3 regions of the Bacillus sp. 1A genome follow, and region 1 is predicted to be linked to each of the others. Evidence: riboswitches for the same ligand, from Rfam matches in the RefSeq annotation. Region 1 holds a riboswitch; each other region holds the start of a gene.
What was found. A riboswitch is a leader RNA that binds a small molecule or an ion and turns the genes downstream of it on or off. The one in region 1 is predicted to bind S-adenosylmethionine.
Positions count from the first base shown of each region.

Region 2: it holds a riboswitch for S-adenosylmethionine, as region 1 does, so the genes downstream of both, metK (methionine adenosyltransferase) here and ACUN0F_RS15420 (amino acid ABC transporter permease) in region 1, are expected to answer to the same signal.
Region 3: it holds a riboswitch for S-adenosylmethionine, as region 1 does, so the genes downstream of both, ACUN0F_RS26435 (YezD family protein) here and ACUN0F_RS15420 (amino acid ABC transporter permease) in region 1, are expected to answer to the same signal.

Region 1 is NZ_JBQYLZ010000001.1:3,038,489-3,041,771, reverse strand. It holds gene ACUN0F_RS15430 (amino acid ABC transporter substrate-binding protein) at 1-260, opposite strand, end outside; gene ACUN0F_RS15425 (amino acid ABC transporter ATP-binding protein) at 272-1,033, opposite strand; gene ACUN0F_RS15420 (amino acid ABC transporter permease) at 1,053-1,721, opposite strand; SAM riboswitch class I at 1,791-1,897, opposite strand; gene ACUN0F_RS15415 (VanW family protein) at 2,125-3,036, opposite strand.
Region 2 is NZ_JBQYLZ010000001.1:1,823,370-1,826,652, forward strand. It holds gene pckA (phosphoenolpyruvate carboxykinase (ATP)) at 1-759, opposite strand, end outside; SAM riboswitch class I at 988-1,109, shown strand; gene metK (methionine adenosyltransferase) at 1,279-2,478, shown strand; gene ACUN0F_RS09120 (hypothetical protein) at 2,520-2,699, opposite strand; gene ACUN0F_RS09125 (hypothetical protein) at 2,706-2,885, opposite strand; gene ACUN0F_RS09130 (MogA/MoaB family molybdenum cofactor biosynthesis protein) at 3,216-3,283, shown strand, end outside.
Region 3 is NZ_JBQYLZ010000001.1:5,172,871-5,176,153, reverse strand. It holds gene lysA (diaminopimelate decarboxylase) at 149-1,465, shown strand; SAM riboswitch class I at 1,583-1,691, shown strand; gene ACUN0F_RS26435 (YezD family protein) at 1,764-1,907, shown strand; gene ACUN0F_RS26430 (phosphoadenylyl-sulfate reductase) at 1,994-2,698, shown strand; gene sat (sulfate adenylyltransferase) at 2,737-3,283, shown strand, end outside.

The DNA of each region.
Region 1 (3,283 bases):
AGACCAAATAACCCTTCAAAATCAGAAACATTCCATTCAACTTTATATCCAGCCTTTTTAGCAGCAGCTTCAATAATTTCAGCATCAAAACCTTTTACTTTCTCACCCTCTTTAAAAATAAATGGGCTACGACCTGCAGACGTCCCAACTTTCACTACTTTTTCATCTGTCTTTTTGCTCGCTGTATCTGAACCACAAGCAGATAAAAGCCCAACCGATACTGTTAATGCCAATGTTAGTAATAATGATGATTTCCTCATAATTCTCCCTCCTAAATAACGAAATGATTGCCTTCTTCTGAAGCATTCAATTGTCGTAAAAACTTTTTCGTACGTTCATTTTGTGGGTTCCTAAAAATCTCCTCCGGCGTTCCCTGCTCTACAATAATGCCATCAGCCATAAATATAATGCGGTCCGCTACCTCTTTTGCGAAATTCATTTCATGTGTAACAATAACCATCGTTATATGCTGTCTTGCCAAATCTTTAATTACTTGTAATACTTCATTCACTAATTCTGGATCTAGTGCTGAAGTCGGTTCATCAAACAATAATATAGCTGGATTTAATGCCATCGCTCTCGCAATTCCAATCCTTTGTTGTTGCCCACCTGATAACATCGTTGGGTAGAAATCTTCTTTTTCAGCTAAACCTACTTGTTTTAATATTTCTCTTGCTATTCTTTTCGCTTCTTCTTCACTTTTTTTCTGTACAACTGTTAATGGTGTTGTAATATTTTGTAATGCTGTTTTATTTTTAAATAAATTATAGTTTTGAAAAACCATAGCTGTTTTTTGACGTAATTGTATTATTTCTTTTTTATAAAGCTTCTTTGCATGAATCTCTAAATCTTCAATTCTAATACTTCCATCCTCTGGTTGTTCTAATAAATTTAAACATCTTAATAATGTCGATTTACCTGAACCAGAAGGCCCAATAATGACTACCACTTCTCCTTTATTTACAGTAAGTGAGATTCCTTTTAATACTTCATTACTTTTGTAAGATTTATACAAATCACTTATCTCAATCACACATATCACCTCATTTCTATTACAAATACGGTGCATCAAGTTTCTTTTCTAACTTTTTCTGTCCCCAACTAATTACTATTGTAATAATCCAATATACAATCGCTACCGCTAAGTAACTTTCCATATAACGATACGATTGTGCCGCTAGCATCTTCGCCTGCGCTAAAATTTCAGCCACCCCAAGTGCAAAAGATAACGAAGATTCTTTTAACAATCCGACAAAATTATTTCCAAGTGACGGTACTGCGACACGAATAGCTTGTGGAAAGATAATCTGTCGCATCGCTTGCGCCTTTGTCATTCCAACTGATAAACAAGCATCCATTTGTCCTGATTCCACAGCATTTAATGAGCCCCGAATAATCTCTGACAAATATGCTGCATTATTTAAACTGAGACCGATTAAAGTCGCTTGCATCGCTGTAAGTACTGTAAAGGCTGGAAATATTTGCGGCAATCCGAAATACAACACAAACAATTGAACTAATAAAGGTGTTCCTCTAAAGAAAGATATATATACTCTTGCAATAGAATATAAAAATTTCGTTTTGTTTTTCGTTATGATCGCCAAGCCAATCCCTATAACAAAAGAAATAATCATTGAAACTACAGTAATCCCTAAAGTTATGTATACATACTTAAATAATTGCGGAAAACTTTCTAAAAAATACGTTACATCAAACTTCACTTTATCCCCCCTCTCTAAACAAAAAACTCTTCTTACACATATAAGAAGAGTTGAATGTTAATCCATTTCCCCTCATCTTCCAAACGCTTCATACGTTTGCTGGAATTAGCACAGTACTTTTGTAGCCTGTTGCTGAGATTTCATCGGGCCAGTCCCTCCATCTCTCTTGATAAGAAAACTAATAAATATTTCCATTTATTTAGTTGTTAATATGAAGAATACAGTTAATTATATATAATGTCAATAGGAAAAATAAGAATTAAATTCAACACTTTTTCGAATAGCTTATCCCTCACATTCACCCAGTCTTAAGGTGTATAATTTACACTGGATAAATCGCACAGAAAAAGCCATTATTTCTATTCTTAATAGAAATAATGGCTTTTTTATAGATTAATTATTCTTATCTCATTTTATGTACTTCGGCAACTAACTTTCCACCCTGAATGCCCATATAAAGTTTCACAGGTGCATCATTCGTGTTTTCAAACACTAAGTCTAAGTATGGATACGCAATTGTAGCATCTCTTCCTTGTGGAACATAACCTACCGTTTTAGAATGTGTCGTTCTCTCTACCATTTTCAAACCAGCTTGATCTGCTGCATTGTATAAAGTTGATGATGTTTGACAAACACCACCGCCGTATCCATCTACTAATTTACCATCTACAATTTCTTTTCCTAATTGGTATCCTTTATCTGGCGTTGTATCACCAATTAATGCATTGAAAGAGAAACGGTCTCCTTTCGCTAATACAACCCCATTTATGCCCGCTGCTGACAAGCGAATATTCTCAATACGGCCACCTGCTGAGCCACCTAAATTCGTTTCATATCTACCAATTACCGTACCACTTCCTTGCGCATCACTTAATGTTGCGATAGGCTTTTTCTCAACAATAGGTAATTGATAGGAAGAATCCCACATACCAACGTTTAATAATTTATCTACTAATTCTTTTTCCATTAACTCATAAGCAGGTTTTCCTTCTTGCCAACTTCCATCAGGTGCTACGCGTGAAGGAACCATCTTTTTATCAACGCTTTTCCCAACCTCACTAGCAACCTTCGTTACCGATTTTTTAAATTTTGCTTCATCTTCAAAATAACCTAGACTCGATAAATCTAGCTTTTTCACTTCCGTACCAGTACGACCATCTACTAAACTAATAGAATCCTGCACCTCTGCTTTAGCCTCTACCGTGTGGCCACCAATGTCACTTACTAATGCAACATCACTTACTTTTGCACCACAACCACTCACTATAGCTACACATAACACCCCAACTAATATACCCTTTACTTTACGGAACAATATACTCTCCCCTTTTTCCCAATATTACTTTTATGTATTATTTCATTTTTATGTATGTTTTGTTACAATCATTTTACAATATATTTATAAAATGTTACAAGTTATTTTTTACTCTATATAAATTACTCTTTTCTTTTCTAAATGTCTATACATATTTACATAAAAGTTGGAGTTCGATAGAATTGTAACCTTTATGTAACCTCACCTTTTTATCCAGTATATACCATAAAACGAAAGAAATACAAAT
Region 2 (3,283 bases), 1.2 Mb from region 1:
ATCACCGATTAATTTACGGTGTGGATCAGCAGATAATGTTGTTTTACCTGTTCCAGATAAACCGAAGAATAGTGCTACGTCGCCTTCTTCACCTACGTTTGCAGAGCAATGCATAGAAAGAATATCTTGTTCAGGTAGTAAGAAGTTCATAATAGAGAAGATTGATTTTTTCATTTCTCCAGCGTATTCTGTACCACCAATTAGTACGATACGTTTTTCGAATGAAACCATAATGAATGCTTCAGAGTTTGTACCGTCAACAGCTGGATCAGCTTTGAAATTCGGTGCAGAAACAATTGTGAACTCTGATTCATGAGTTGTTAATTCTTCTTCAGTTGGACGAATGAATAATTGATGTACAAATAAATTGTGCCATGCATATTCGTTAATAACTTGAATTGGTAGGCGGTAATTGCGGTCAGCACCTGCAAATCCATTGAAGACGAATAACTCTTCTTTTTCTTTTAAGTATTCTAAAACTTTAGTATATAATTTATTAAAATGTTCTTCAGAGATCGGCTGATTCACTGCTCCCCAAGCAATTTTGTCAGCAACCGATGCTTCTTTCACAATAAATTTATCTTTAGGAGAACGTCCTGTATATTTTCCTGTTGAAGCAGAAACGGCACCAGTAGAAGTTAATTTCCCTTCATTTCGCATTAATACTTTTTCCACTAATTGCGGAACACTTAGTTGAATCTGTGCATTGCTTCCGTTCAATAATTCGTGTAAACCAATTTGGACATTCACAGTACTCATATTTATATACCATCCTTTTCATTTAATGAAATATTTCTCGTAATCCCCAACAAGAGTATAACACAATTATATAAATAATGTATACTATTTATTTCTTTTTGTTTGTGTGAATGTATTATTTCCTTATTAATATTTCATTCCAGGCGTATTGAGAAAAACTTTCAGGAAAATGTGAATATTAATTGACAAATGAATATCATTTCTTTAGTATAGGTTGGGACGGATACTCTCTTATCCCGAGCTGGCGGAGGGACAGGCCCGATGAAGCCCAGCAACCTCATTTGTAGTGGTAAATACAGGTGAATAGGTGCTAAAACCTGTGCGAGGCTAACGGTCTCGAACGATAAGAGCAAAGGGCAAAAAGCAGTATGCAAGTAGCAAATTAAACCTTTCCTCTATGTAAAGTAGGAAAGGTTTTTCTGTATGCTTGTGTGGGAGAATAAATGTATGTCGCAGTTTGTGGCAAATTAAGGATGAGTTCCGTACAATATATACAATTACTGTAGGGAGGTTTACCACATGACAAAAAAACGTCATCTGTTCACATCTGAGTCTGTAACTGAAGGACATCCAGATAAAATTTGTGACCAAATTTCTGATTCAATTTTAGATGCGATCTTATCAAAGGACGCAAATGCACGTGTAGCTTGTGAAACAACTGTAACAACTGGTTTAGTATTGGTAGCGGGGGAAATTACGACTTCTACTTACGTAGATATTCCAAAAATCGTTCGTGAAACAATTCAAGGCATTGGTTACACACGCGCAAAATACGGATTCGATGCAGAAACTTGTGCAGTTTTAACATCTATCGATGAGCAATCTGCTGACATCGCTATGGGTGTTGACCAAGCGCTAGAAGCACGCGAAGGTCTAATGACTGACGCTGAGATTGAGGCAATTGGTGCGGGAGACCAAGGTTTAATGTTTGGCTTCGCATGTAATGAAACACAAGAATTAATGCCACTTCCAATCTCGCTTGCTCACAAATTAGCTCGCCGTTTAACTGAAGTACGTAAAGATGACACATTATCATACTTACGTCCGGATGGAAAAACGCAAGTTACAGTTGAGTATGATGAAAATGGTAAACCTGTACGTGTAGATACAATCGTAATTTCTACACAGCATCATCCAGATGTTACATGGGAAGAAATCGATCGCGATTTAAAAGAGCATGTAATTAAAGCTGTAGTTCCAGCAGAATTAATGGATGGAGAAACGAAATTCTTCATTAACCCAACTGGCCGCTTCGTAATTGGTGGACCACAAGGTGATGCTGGTTTAACAGGACGTAAAATCATCGTTGATACTTACGGTGGATACGCTCGCCACGGTGGCGGTGCATTCTCTGGTAAAGATGCAACGAAAGTTGACCGTTCTGCAGCATATGCAGCTCGTTATGTTGCGAAAAACATCGTAGCAGCTGGTCTTGCTGACAAAGCAGAAGTACAACTTGCATACGCAATTGGTGTAGCACAACCAGTATCAATTTCAGTTGATACATTCGGGACTGGTAAAGTATCTGAAGACGTACTAGTAGAACTAGTTCGTAACAACTTCGATCTTCGCCCAGCTGGTATTATTAAAATGCTAGACTTACGTCGCCCAATTTATAAACAAACAGCAGCTTACGGCCACTTCGGACGTACTGATGTAGACCTAACATGGGAACGTACAGACAAGGCTGCAGCTTTAAAAGAGCAAGCTGGTCTATAATATATGAAAAAAAGCTTTGCGCGGTGAGCGCAAAGCTTTTTTTATTTTGTTTTACTTCTAATTTGAATGCATGAGCTACAATACACTTCGCCGTCTAGCTCAATATACTTTTTCATATTAGTCATACCACTTGCTGGAAAGGGCATATGAATCCATGCTTTTTCATACGTTTGTATTTCCTTTTCACATGATTTACAAAGGATTGGTTTCTTCTGGAACATATGTAATCAACCTTTCATTTGACGTGCTTTACCCGCGCAAAAGGCACTGCTGAGTAAAAATAGTGTTGCGAATATAATACTTACTAATGTAGCGTATGGGATTGCGCTTTTTAAGGAAAAGCCGACAGTGATTGAAGCGACAAATAAGAGGATAAATGTTGTTGTTAATTTTTTATAAAGTTCCATAATATGTAGACCTCCTTATTTAGAGATAGAACGTTTAAAAATAAAATCTATTATATAGGCAAGTGTGAGAGGAATTAATGTGCTAGTCAAATAGTAACGAATACCACCATCAGGCAAAAGTACATGCAATTTTAAAAAGTTAATATCGAATTCGTAAGCGATACATTGAAAAAGGGATAATATAATTAGGAATGGTATAATGGGTACGGATCGTTTTATATTTTGAATCATGTAAAGCTCCTTTATATGGATAAATATACTTATATTGTATCATGTTGAATTCTTTGCTTCATACATAATTTTACAAGAAAATGAAAGGACAGATAAAAAATGAGCGTAACTGAACATAAAAAACAAGCGCCAAAAGAAGTGCGCTGCAAAATCGTGACGATTTCCGA
Region 3 (3,283 bases), 2.1 Mb from region 1:
CAACTCGTTTATTTTTTCAATATATATTTTTCCTAATAAGAAACGCGTGTGAACATTGTTCCGCGCGTTTTTTGTCTATCTAAAAGCGTGCTGCAATGAATAGAAGATTGGGGTTATGAGTTTTAGAGGAAATAAGGGAGGAATTCAAATGTATTTACACGGCACAAGCCGAATCAATGGGCAAGGACACTTAGAAATTGGAGGGTGCGATACGACGCAGCTAGCAAAACAATACGGAACACCACTTTATGTATACGATGAAGAGTCAATTCGAGGAAAGTGCCGCGCGTTTCATCGTGCGTTTAAAGAAAGTGGTTTCTCTTATCAAGTAGCATATGCAAGCAAGGCGTTCTTGTGCATGGAGATGTGCCGAGTGGCTCGTGAAGAGAATATGTCATTAGATGTTGTTTCTGGAGGAGAATTATATACTGCGCTGCAAGCAGGATTTCCGGCATCACGCATTCATTTTCACGGAAATAATAAAACAGAAGAAGAAATTGTGATGGCTCTTCAGGCAAATATTGGTTGTTTTGTCGTAGATAATTTCTTGGAATTAGAAATTTTGCATGATTTAGCAGTGCAACATGGGAAATTTGTGAACATATTAATTCGTGTAACGCCCGGAGTAGAGGCGCACACACATGAATATATTACAACAGGCCAAGATGATTCGAAATTTGGATTTGGCGTGTCAAATGGTCAAGCGATGCAAGTGATTGAGATTGCTTTACAAAAATCAAATTATAACGTGTTAGGGATTCATTCACATATCGGATCACAAATATTTGAAACGGCCGGCTTTGTGCGAGCGATTGAAGTTCTTCGTCAATTTTTAGAACAAGTGAGAGAGCGAACAAACTATGTAGTAAAAGTGCTAAATGTAGGCGGAGGATTCGGAATACGCTACACAGAGTCAGATACACCATTAACTCTTGAGACATATGTGCGAGCTGTAACAAGTGCGGTGAGGGAACAATTTACGGTATGTAATTATCCCTTGCCAGAAATATGGGTTGAACCAGGCCGTAGTATTGTAGGGGATGCTGGAACGACAATTTATACAGTCGGATCTGTGAAAGACATTCCTGGTATTCGGAAATATGTATCAGTGGATGGTGGGATGACTGATAATTTAAGACCTGCTTTATATAACGCTCGTTATGAAGCGATGTTAGCGAATCGAGGGAATGATGAGAATGAGGAACTTGTTTCGATTGCTGGGAAGTGCTGTGAGAGTGGAGATATGTTAATTTGGGATATCACTCTACCGAAAGTTGCTTCAGCCGATTTACTAGCAATTTCTTGTACAGGGGCATACGGGTACTCGATGGCGAATAATTATAATCGGATTCGTAGACCAGCTGTCGTCTTCGCGAAGGGCGGCACATCACAAATTGTTGTAGAGCGTGAAACATATGAAAATATTATTGGGAACGATCGCATACGTATTAAAGAACTTGTTTAAATGAGGAAAAAGGAGTTGTTCGGATGGGCAATTCCTTTTTTATAAAATAAAATAATTAAAATATATCGGAAAACTAGGATTGAAAAAAATCAGAATTGTGATAAAATACAAATACAAAGCTTATCAAGAGAAGCTGAGGGAACTGGCCCGACGAAGCTCGGCAACCTGCTTATAGAAAGCAAGGTGCTAAATCCAGCAAAATGGAATCCATTTTGAAAGATAAGGTAAAATATATTACCGAACAGTCTTTTCGAAATGGGAAAGATTTTTTTTATGAATAAAAAGGGGGGCTGTTCGCGTGAGTGTACGGGAACATTTTGAGGAAGTATCTGAGAAAATTCAAGCGATGCTTGCTGATATGAAATATGGTTCAATTACAATTGTTGTGCAAGATGGGAAAGTCATTCAATTAGAGAAAAGTGAAAAGGTACGTTTAAAGTAAAAAGCGCTGACTAGAAAAACTAGAGGCGGTTTTAACCTATTATATTAGGTTAAAACCGCCTTTTTGCTTTTACAGGGGGAAAGAACATGTTGACGTATGAAACGTGGGAAGAAAATAATGTTTCATTTTCAGAAGAAGATGAAACGAAAGGCGCGCTATCAGTATTAAGTTGGGCTTATAAAGAATATAAAAGTGAAATTGTATACGCATGTAGCTTCGGAGTGGAAGGGATGGTATTGCTGCATCTTATAAACCAAGTAAATCCATCTGCTAAAGTTGTATTTTTAGATACGAATGTTCATTTTCAAGAAACGTATGAATTAATTCAAAAAGTGCGGAAACGATTTCCTTCATTAAATATTATAGAAAAACAGCCGGAACTTACGCTTGATGAACAAGCGAAGTTGCATGGTGAGAAATTATGGGAAAGTAATCCGAACCTTTGTTGTAAAATTAGAAAAATTTTACCGTTAGAAAAATCATTAGCAGCGGAAAAAGCGTGGATATCGGGTTTAAGGAGGGAACAATCAGAAACGCGTAAGCATACAAAGTTTATAAATCAAGATCATCGCTTTCAATCTATTAAAGTTTGTCCACTCATTCATTGGACGTGGAAAGAAGTGTGGCGGTATGTATACAAACATAGCTTGCCGTATAACCCGCTACATGATGTTGGATATCCAAGCATTGGGTGTGAGAAGTGTACGTTACCTGTAGGTGAGGGTGGCGATTCGAGAGATGGTAGGTGGTCTGGGAAAGTGAAAACAGAATGTGGTCTTCATTACCAATAAGATGAATTTGAAAATAAAGCTAAGAGAGGAAATAGAAAATGAGTACAAGAAACGAATTAATAAATCGTATAGACGAGACTTACGACTTATCACAAATCGAAAAAGAAATTGAACTAGACAACATTTCGTTAAGTGATTTAGAGCTATTAGCGACAGGGGGATATAGCCCACTTACTGGTTTTTTAGGAAAGAAAGATTATGATTCGGTCGTAGAAACGCTTCGCTTAGCAAACGGGAGCGTATGGAGTATACCGATTACATTACCAGTAACAGAAGAAGTAGCAGAGAGTCTGAAAGCTGGAGAGGAAGTAAAACTTGTTAATGCTGAAAATGTATATGGTGTCATTCAAATAGAAGATATTTTTGTGCCTGATAAGGAAAAAGAAGCGTTACTTGTGTATAAAACGACGGATGAGGCTCATCCAGGAGTGAAAAAATTATATGAACGACCGAACGTTTATGTCGGGGGAGCCATTATTCTTACAAAACGCTTTGAAAGTAATCCGTTTCCTTCTTATCATTTAGATCCAATTGAAACGAGAGAAGAATTTAAAAAACGTGGTTGGAAAACAGTGGTTGGATTTC